Regions from separate parts of the Aliamphritea spongicola genome, predicted to be linked through region 2. Evidence: predicted binding sites of a transcription regulator. Region 2 holds the regulator's gene; each other region holds the start of a gene.
The links. The regulator sigma-54, encoded in region 2, starts transcription at its own class of promoters, with help from an activator protein. The targets are predictions, from matches to a motif close to TGGCACNNNNNTTGCTNT.
Positions count from the first base shown of each region.

Region 1: the regulator sigma-54 is predicted to act here: its motif matches at 1,611-1,628, upstream of JYB63_RS15230 (flagellar hook-length control protein FliK).
Region 3: the regulator sigma-54 is predicted to act here: its motif matches at 1,137-1,154, upstream of glnL (nitrogen regulation protein NR(II)).

Region 1 is NZ_JAFIDL010000005.1:58,953-62,233, forward strand. It holds gene fliI (flagellar protein export ATPase FliI) at 1-1,136, shown strand, start outside; gene fliJ (flagellar export protein FliJ) at 1,133-1,573, shown strand; gene JYB63_RS15230 (flagellar hook-length control protein FliK) at 1,684-3,281, shown strand, end outside.
Region 2 is NZ_JAFIDL010000009.1:55,633-58,913, reverse strand. It holds gene rapZ (RNase adapter RapZ) at 1-440, opposite strand, end outside; gene ptsN (PTS IIA-like nitrogen regulatory protein PtsN) at 442-903, opposite strand; gene hpf (ribosome hibernation-promoting factor, HPF/YfiA family) at 922-1,212, opposite strand; gene JYB63_RS20035 (RNA polymerase factor sigma-54) at 1,258-2,763, opposite strand; gene lptB (LPS export ABC transporter ATP-binding protein) at 2,804-3,281, opposite strand, start outside.
Region 3 is NZ_JAFIDL010000003.1:140,422-143,702, forward strand. It holds gene JYB63_RS10575 (porin) at 48-626, opposite strand; gene glnL (nitrogen regulation protein NR(II)) at 1,251-2,366, shown strand; gene ntrC (nitrogen regulation protein NR(I)) at 2,359-3,281, shown strand, end outside.

The sequences.
Region 1 (3,281 bases), on a different contig from region 2:
AGGGGCTGGCACCCGGTGCCAAAGTGTTACCGAAGCAGGGGGGGGGCGATGTTGAGGTTGGTTTTAATCTTCTTGGTCGGGTGATCAACGGTGTCGGTAAACCGCTGGATGGCCGCGGGCCTCTGGGGTGTGATACCCGGGTGCCTTTGCACGGCCGGACCATTAATCCTCTGGCGCGTCAGCCAATTAATCAGACCCTGGATGTGGGTGTGCGCTGCATCAACGCATTGTTAAGTGTCGGTCGAGGCCAGCGTTTAGGATTATTTGCCGGCAGTGGTGTGGGTAAGAGTGTCTTGCTGGGGATGATGACCCGTTTTACAGAAGCCGAAATAGTCGTTGTTGGTCTGATCGGTGAGCGGGGGAGGGAAGTGCGCGAGTTTATCGATCACAGTCTGGGCGCAGAAGGTATGGCGCGCTCGGTGGTGATTGCCTCACCGGCGGATGACTCACCGCTGATGCGCTTGCGGGCGGCACAGTTAACGACCCGGATTGCTGAGTACTTCCGTGACCAGGGTAAAAATGTACTCCTGCTGATGGATTCCCTGACTCGTTACGCACAGGCACAGCGTGAGATTGCGTTGGCGGTGGGTGAGCCTCCGGCAACCAAGGGGTATCCGCCTTCGGTGTTTGCGAAATTGCCTAAGCTGGTAGAGCGGGCCGGTAACGGTGACCACGGTGGTGGCTCGGTGACAGCTTTCTATACGGTGCTGACAGAAGGTGATGATCAGCAGGATCCGATTGCGGATTCTGCCCGGGCGATTCTGGACGGGCATATTGTGTTATCCCGTTCGCTTGCAGAGCGGGGGCATTACCCGGCGATCGATGTGGAACAGTCCATCAGCCGTGCCATGCCACAGATTGTTGCCCCTGAGCATTTGCAGGCGGCAATGGGCTTCAAACAGATCTATGCTAAATACCAGCAGAGTAGTGATCTGATCTCAGTGGGGGCCTATATGAAGGGCAGTGATCCTGAAACCGATTTCGCCATCGAGCGTATGCCGTTAATGCGTGAGTTTCTTCAGCAGGGCCTGAATGAGTCGTTTGATTTCAAAACCAGTCTGCAGAGTATGGCGATGGTCTTATCTTCTAATCCGCAGGGCGGCGATACAACAGCAGCTGCGCAGGCTGACCAGTGAAACGTTCAAAGCGGTTAGAGATTGTTCTGGAGCAGGCGGAACGCAAGCGTAAGCAGGCGGATCAGTTACTGGCTGATTCTCAGGGACGTGTTCAGAAAGGGCTGGAAACCATGCAGCAGCTGGAACAGTACTATGCGGAATACGCGAACAATTTTTATGCCAATGGCGCTGGTGGGGTGAATGTCCAGCAGCTGGATACCCATCAAGCGTTTATGCAGAAAATCCGTGCAGCGATTGAGCAGCAACGACTGGCGATTGAATCAGATCAGCAGCATCTGGAAAAAGTCCGTGAACACTGGAAAGCAGCTTACGGCCATTTTAAAGCTATCGATTCGGTGATTGATAAGGCTCGTGAAGATGAGCGCCGGGTTGATGAGAAAAAGCAGCAACAGCAAATTGATGAGCGATCACAGTTAGTTCGTACCCCTTTCATTTAATGTAATGGCATACCTGCCAGAGCATAATTTTCTAAGTTGGCATTAATCCTGCTTCAATATCGCTAAAGAAGCGTATTTTGCGTTTTCAGATATTTAGGTAGGGCTGCTATATGAATCCAATGCTTCCTGTTTCGACCGGTACCGGATCACTTCTTGATATAGGTGGGGCCGGCGCTGCGCCTGCAACGGCAGGGCTTGGAGCAAATTTTAATGCAATGATTCTGCAAACCAGTCAGTCACAAACCGGCACTTCTGCTCTGGTCACTGCTCAGGGGCAGGTGCAGGCAGAGGGCGGCGAAAGTTTGCCGCCGGGTGCTGTCTCCCCGGCTTCGGAGCAGGTGGTTGCCAGGGCAGATGTTCAGGCGGGTGCCGATAAGTCAGGTGAAAAGCAGACCATTGGTGGCAGCGAAACCCTTAGCCAGCTGAAAAAGTTTCTGGAAGCGGATGTGTCGGCGGAGTATTCGCTGATACAGGAAGAAAATGCTCAGTCTCCTTCATCTCAGGGGCTTTCAGGATTAGCAGCCCTTCCCGAGTCTCAGCCTGTTAATACACAAGCAGTTGTTGGCCAGCAGGCGTCACAATCTGCTGGCGTGCCGACTGATCAGTCGCCTTTATCAAGAGCGGTGCATGAGCTTGTAAACGCTCAGCAGTCAGCAGCTGAGGGTAATTCGAGCGTGGCTGGCGAGCAGAGTGCCCGGCAGAACACAGTTGTCTCTGAGAGTGCTGGGGTAAAGCAGGATTCGGCAGTGTCTCAGCAGAACCCGCAGCAGTTAGCTAATCAGTCTGCGGAGCAGCTTGCATCCTCTGTAAAACCTGTGGCTGGTGAAGTTAAGGCCGCTGCGGTTACTGAAACATCAGCTTCTGTGAGCAGCGGTGATAAAGTTGCTCAGCCAGGTGCTGTGGCTCAGACAGCTCCTGTCGCAGAAAAGTCAGCTGAAACTGTTGTTGCAGCTACCAGCCGGTCAGCAAACGCTGTTGCTGAGTCTGCTGTTGTTCAGCCGGAAGTAGCCGGAAAACAGTCGCAACCATTAGTGCCAGCGGCAGCGGAAGAGCAAAAGGTTAATGCACAGGTACAGCAACTGGCCCAGCGGGCAGCGGACGCTCAGGCCGGCAAGTCCGTGTTGCCGGGGCAGGAAGGTGTTGTTGCTAATGCTGCAGGCGTTACTGCAGAAGAGCAGAAAGCTGAGTCCCGTCAGGTCGGAGTCGCTGCACAGCGAGGCGCAGAGGAAAATGGTCTGCTTAAAGGTTTGGTGGCAGATAATAAGGCCGCTGACGGGCAGAAATCTGCTCTGCCGACTGGTGTAAGCCCGGCGGCGGACAGTCTGGCAAAATTACAGAATTCAGCCTCACTGTTAACGGATCAGTTGGCTGATCAGGCTGTCAGTAAATCGGCAGCCAGGGCTTCCGGTGCGGAAACGGTGAAGACTGAAGGTTTTGCAGATTCACTCTCTGCGTCACTGGCAAACAGCAGTGCTGTTCGGGCTGAAAAAGCTGGCGCTGAGCCACATCAGCTACAGATGCAGCAAGGATTACGGCCAGGTAATCCTGCCTGGGGACAGGCAGTCAGTGACCGGGTTGTATGGCTGGCATCGCAGAACGGTAAAGTAGCGGAGATTCGTCTGGATCCGCCTGAGCTGGGTAGCCTGAATGTGAAGCTTGAAATTAAGAACGAGCAGGTCAGTGTGGTGTTTAATACGCCTCATGCCAG
Region 2 (3,281 bases):
AGGCGGGTGGTGTCCAGGCGCAGGTCAGCCAGTTCCGCAAGAGGGCCCAGTAATTCGCGCTCATATTCGATAGCGTCTTTCAGGCTGCGTTGTTCGTTAGAGAGCGGATGTTTACGCCGGGTTGCGCTGTAACGTTTAAGCAGGACTTCTTCATTGCTGTCCAGGTATAAGAGTTCACAGCTGATGTTTTGTTTTTCCCGCAGTTTCTTCAGGATTGCCGGGAATTCTTCCAGGTTACTGAGCGGGTTACGGGCGTCAATACTGACTGCCAGCAGGGTTTTAGGTGCGTCGCTACTGCTTTTTTCCGGTGGCCGGGTGATCAGTTGGGGTAACAGGTGGGCAGGCAGGTTATCAATGCAATAGAAGCCGATATCTTCCAGTGCCTGCAGTGCAGTACTTTTACCTGAGCCGGAGCGGCCGCTGATCACTACCAGTTTCATGTCAGTTGTTCACCTTGTAATGGATCGCTGCTGCCAGTAGTTCTTCGCCGGAGGTAGCGCTGCGCAACTGCTGACGAAATTCGGTCTGGCTGAACAGTTCTGCAAGGTTACCCAGGGTTTGCAGGTGTTCGTCGCATGCGTCTGTAGGCACGAGCAGTACAAATAACAGGTCGACAGGTGCGCCGTCGATGGCGTCAAAATCAATTGGCTCTGCCAGCTGTACCAGACAGCCGACTACCTGATTGTAGTTGTCCAGTCTGCAGTGGGGGATCGCAACGCCTTCTCCGATTCCGGTACTTCCAAGGCGTTCCCGGCCGATCAGGCCTGAAAATATGTCTTCTTCTTCAAGATCTTCTGATTGTTGGGCGATGGTTTTGCTGATGAGTTCTAAAGTGCGTTTTTTACTGCCGCCCTCAAGAGCGTGAAGCACTCTTGAGGGGGTAAGTAGATCTTTGATTAACATAGGGTTTCAGAAACGTTGCTATTTGTGATTCTTCAGTTTTTCTTTATGTTTGATGACCTGACGGTCGAGCTTGTCGATCAGGCCATCAATTGCTGCATACATGTCATCGTGTTCGTGTGTGGCGAACAGTTGGCCACCGGCTACATGAACATCACCTTCGGCTTTTTGCCGGGTTTTTTCAATGCTCAGTGTAACCTGGGCATTGGTGATGTTGTCGAAATGACGTTCCAGTTTGCTGAATTTGCTGTGCACATAGTTGCTCAGTGATTCTGTCAGTTCGACGTGGTGACCAGAAATATTGATTTGCATGGCAATCTCCTTGTTAGTGCATTACGGATGTTATCCGTAATTTCATTAAACCAGACGCTTTCGCTCATTTGAAGGTGGAATATTCAAAGACTCACGATATTTTGCGATGGTTCGGCGGGCGACTTTGATTCCCTGTTCGTCCAGCAGCTGGGTAATTTTATTATCACTCAGTGGCTTGGCAGGGTTTTCAGCAGCAACCAGTTTCTTTATCAGCGCGCGTATAGCGGTGGAGGAGCAGGTTCCGCCTCCGTCCGTACTGACGTGGCTGGAGAAGAAATATTTAAGTTCGAAGATACCCCGTGGGGTATGCATATACTTTTGTGTGGTAACCCGGGAAATGGTTGATTCGTGCATGTCCACTGCTTCAGCAATGTCATGCAGTACCATTGGCCGCATGGCTTCTTCACCTTCTTCGAGGAAGTCCTGCTGGCGCGCGACGATTTCACGGGTGACCTTCAGGAGGGTTTCATTGCGGCTGAGGATGCTTTTAATAAACCAGCGTGCTTCCTGAAGGTGACTTTTCAGGTATGTGTTGTCAGGACTGTTATCAGCCCGTTTGATTAGATCGGCGTAGCTGTCATTAATGCGTAACCGGGGAGAGGCTTCAGGGCTGAGCTTTACCTGCCAGATGCCTTTTTCCTGGCTGACAAATACGTCAGGGATGACGTATTCAGAGTGGCTGGTGGTAATCATAGCGCCGGGTTTTGGATTCAGGGACTGAATCAGGGCTACCACCGCCTGCAGTTGTGGCTCTTTCAGCCGGGTCTTACGCATCAGTAGTTTATAATCATGGCTGCCGAGAATCGGCAGGTACTGGCTGGCGACTTTACGGGCTTCTTTGAGATACGGAGTATCTGCCGGTAACTGATCCAGTTGCAGTAACAGACATTCGCTCAGGTCACGGGCAGCCACCCCCGGAGGGTCAAATTGCTGTACCCGACGCAGCACTGCTTCGATTTCATCCAGTTCTGTTTCCTGAAGGTGAGGATCATCCTGGCTGGTGAAGTGTTCGTGAATCGCTTCCAGTTCAACGCTCAGGTAGCCGTCCGGGGTAATGCCGTCGATGATATTGGTGGCAATTAACTGATCCAGTTCACTCATCGGTGTGAGGTTTAACTGCCAGTTCAGGTGGTCCTGCAGGGTTTCAACCGCAGTATCATTGGCTTCAAAGTTACTGTCGCTGAAGTCATTATTGCTGGTTGACGCCGGTGTGGCAGTCTGAAAAGTATCTTCCCACTGGCTGTCAGTGGACAGTTCATCCGGAATATCTTCATTCCAGTCGCTGTCGGCTACATGGGTTTCTTCCGGCTCGGCGCTGACGGTTTCGGTGGTTTCCTGCTTGGCAGGTGCGTCAGCATCGAGCTCGGTTTTTGCTTCGGTATTTTCTGCGGCTTCTTCTTCGCCGACTTCAAGCATAGGGTTTGAGTCGAGGGCTTCCTGTATTTCCTGTTGCAGGTCAAGCGTTGACAGTTGTAACAGCCGAATCGCCTGCTGCAATTGCGGGGTCATCGTAAGGTGCTGGCCAATCTTCAGTTGTAACGCTTGTTTCATATAACTGCTTGTACCTGTCAGAGAATAGAAGGGGAGAAAACTACAGACGGAACTGCTCGCCCAGATATGCCTGCTTCACTTGCTGATTACTCAGTATATCTTCTGGTGCGCCAGCGGCAAGGATATATCCTTCACTGACTATATATGCCTGTTCACAAATATCTAATGTTTCACGCACATTATGGTCAGTAATCAGGATGCCGATGTTCTTACTCTGCAGATGTTTTATGGTGGCTTTTATGTCGGTGACCGAAATAGGGTCCACACCTGCGAAGGGTTCGTCCAGCAGAATGAAGCTGGGTTCTGTTGCCAGGGCGCGGGCGATTTCAACCCGGCGACGCTCGCCTCCGGACAGGGCCATCCCAAGGCTGTCAGCCAAGTGCGTTACATGGAACTCTTCCAGAAGTTCTGCCAGCTTTTCTTCACGCTGCTGCTTGTTCAGCTCAGGGCGGGTTTCAAGAATCGCCATGATGTTATTGCGTACACTCAGCTTACGAAAGATAGATGCTTCCTGGGGC
Region 3 (3,281 bases), on a different contig from region 2:
AACCTCCTTCGGGAGGTTTTTTTGTGGGCATGGAAAACCTGGGCTGCCTAGAAGCTGTAGGTCAGGCCAAGGGTAACAGTGTCAATATCAAGCTTGTCGTTGTCTTTGTTTTCAAGGGCGTAGCGGGAAAATTGCCAGTCGACCGCCAGTTGCTCAGTGAAGTGGTATGCAGCGCCTACACTCAGATACCAGTCTGTACCGTCGGTGCTGCTTTTATTGCCGGATAAACTCTTTGTGTCCACATCCCAGAAAAGTACCCCGGTACGGGCCAGCAGGCTGATGTCCCGGGTTACCATTATTTCGCCTTTCAGGCCCAGTATGTAACCGCTGGCATCAAGTGAGCCTTTTCTGTCGTTATTGTCTTCGACTGAGATTTCCCCTAAATCGGTGTAACCCAGTTCCGCTGAAAAGTTTTTATTGATCTGATAGCCGGCACCAAAGGCAAAGGTTGTGTCGTTATCATCCACCTTATACAGGGGATCTATTTTTTCATCTGAATCCAGGTCAGCCCTGCCTGCACTGCCAAAAATGTAAACGTCATTCAGCCAGTCTGGTGTTTCGGCTAGGGTAGGGGTGGAGAGTGCAGTAAAGGCCAGAATGGCCAGGGAAGAAGAGATTTTTCTCATGGTTTAATTCCTTTTAATGTATATCGGGCTCCATGCCTCTGAGATTTAACGACTGGGCATTAAATCTGTGGCTAAGTATATAGCTAGTGCTTAAGGAAAATGAAATGTTATTTTGTAAGGCTTTGTTGTTGTGGCTGTTGAAGGGGTTAACCGGAGTGGTTAGCAGCAGGAACTTCAGCGTGTTGTAAAGCTGTATTCGTGGACTTCTTAGAAGAGTGAGAAGAATTGAACGTCGATGGGATTGACCGCCGGCAAAATCTCACTGGTGGAATTCAGAGGATTGCTGTGTAAAAAGTCGCCGTAAAGGAAGCTTTTTAAATTGTGCCTAGAATGTCCCGGAAACAGACATATTGTTAAAACGGATTAATCCTTCCTCTGATTAAATTCTCTTTCTTCCTCTGGCGAACAGTGTGACCTTTGATGGACAGGCTTGCACTATTTTGGTGCGCGGTAATAATGTAATACAGAGAAATGGCTGACAATTCTCCCGGTTTCAGAGAGATGTCAGTCTGGTTCGGTTTTTGCAGTAGTAAATATCAGATGATCAGATCAGCGCATAAGACGCTGGCACCGTGTCTTGAATGTATAAGACCAAACTTCGGAAGGGAATTTTCAGGCGACTATATGGCCACAAAACTTTATAAGCAGTTATTGGATAACCTGACCACAGCGGTCATGCTGATCGATGACCGTTTTTCACTGGTGTATATGAACCCGGCAGCGGAAATGTTGCTGGAGGCCAGCGAACGGAGGCTGTTTCATGTGCCTGTCCGTCAGTGGCTGATGCTCGGGGATGAGGACTGGGAGCTGTTAAGAGAGGCGCTGGAGCATCAGCGACCATTTACCAAGCGTGAAGCCAAGGTAAACAGCTTGTCCGGGCATCAGTTTACGGTGGATTACAGTGTGAATCCGATGCTTCAGCAAGGGGAAAAGCTGCTTTTACTGGAATTGCATCCCCGTGACAGGTGGTTGCGTATTTCCCGGGAAGAAGAGCTGCTCAGCCAGCACGAAACATCGATTAATCTGGTACGCGGGCTAGCCCATGAAATTAAGAATCCTCTGGGCGGATTGCGTGGCGCAGCTCAGTTGTTGCAGCGGGAGCTGGCTGATCCGGGCTTGCATGATTACACCCAGGTGATTATCAGTGAGGCAGACCGGTTGCGGGACCTGGTAGACCGCTTGCTGGGGCCTTACCGCCGGCCGCAACTGGCATCAGTGAATATTCACGTCGTTCTTGAACATGTTGCCAGCTTGCTTGAAGCAGAGACAGCAGGCTCAATAAAACTGATTCGCGATTATGATCCGAGTTTACCTGAGTTTGCCGGTGATCAGACGCAGCTGATACAGGCGGTGTTGAATATCGTCCGTAACAGTATGCAGGCTTTGCAGGAAGCGAATACGGAACAGCCGCGCATTACCCTGTGCACCAGAGTGGTGCGGAATATTACCCTGGGCAGTGAAACACACCGGCTGTTATGCAGCGTTGAGGTGATTGATAACGGTCCGGGTGTACCTGAAGAATTACTCAGTAAGATTTTTTATCCGATGGTCAGTGGCAGAGCCTCCGGTACGGGGCTGGGGCTGGCAATCGCCCAGACAATCCTTTCACAGCATGGTGGTTTAATTGAATGTAAGACGGTGCCCGGTGAGACCCGCTTCCAGTTACTCATACCGCTGGAAGCGCTGCCGGCGGACCTGCCTGCAGGTATGCATGATCAACAGGAGAATATCCGTGGCTAATCAGGCAAATGTATGGGTGGTTGATGATGATCAGTCGATCCGCTGGGTGCTGGAACGGGCGCTGAAGAGCGATTCCCTGCAGGTCACATCTTTCGACAGCGGCGATGCCATGCTCAGTCGGCTTGAAAGAGAGCGCCCTGATGTAGTGCTCAGTGATATTCGTATGCCGGGCATTGATGGTTTTGCGTTACTGGAGCAGGTGCACGGTGAGTATCCGGACTTACCGATTATTATTATGACTGCCCATTCCGATCTGGACAGCGCGGTTGCTTCTTATAAAGGCGGGGCTTTTGAATACTTACCCAAGCCTTTTGATATTGATGAAGCAACCGCCATCGTGATGCGCGCTGTGGAGCATGCTCATGAACAGCAGTCGCTGGTGGAAGTAAAGCCTGAGCCCAGTACAGAGATTATTGGTGAAGCGCCTGCCATGCAGGAGGTGTTCCGGGCGATCGGGCGTTTATCCCAGTCCAACATTACGGTGCTGATAAACGGTGAGTCCGGTACCGGTAAAGAGCTGGTTGCGCAGGCATTGCATCAGCACAGTCCGCGGGCGGCATCGCCATTCATACCTCTGAACATGGCAGCCATTCCTAAAGATCTGATGGAGTCTGAGCTGTTTGGCCATGAAAAGGGCGCGTTTACCGGGGCTGCCAGCCGGCGTCCCGGACGTTTTGAGCAGGCTGATGGCGGCACGCTTTTCCTGGATGAAATCGGTGATATGCCTGCGGATACCCAGACCCGGCTTCTGAGGGTGTTGGCTGAAGGGGAATTCTATCGGGTCGGTGGCCATACCTCAGTTAAAGTGGATGTGCGTATCATTGCGGCCACCCATCAGGATCTGGAAAAGCTAGTGAAAGAAGGACGTTTCCGTGAGGATTTGTTCCATCGCTTAAATGTTATCCGTATTCATAT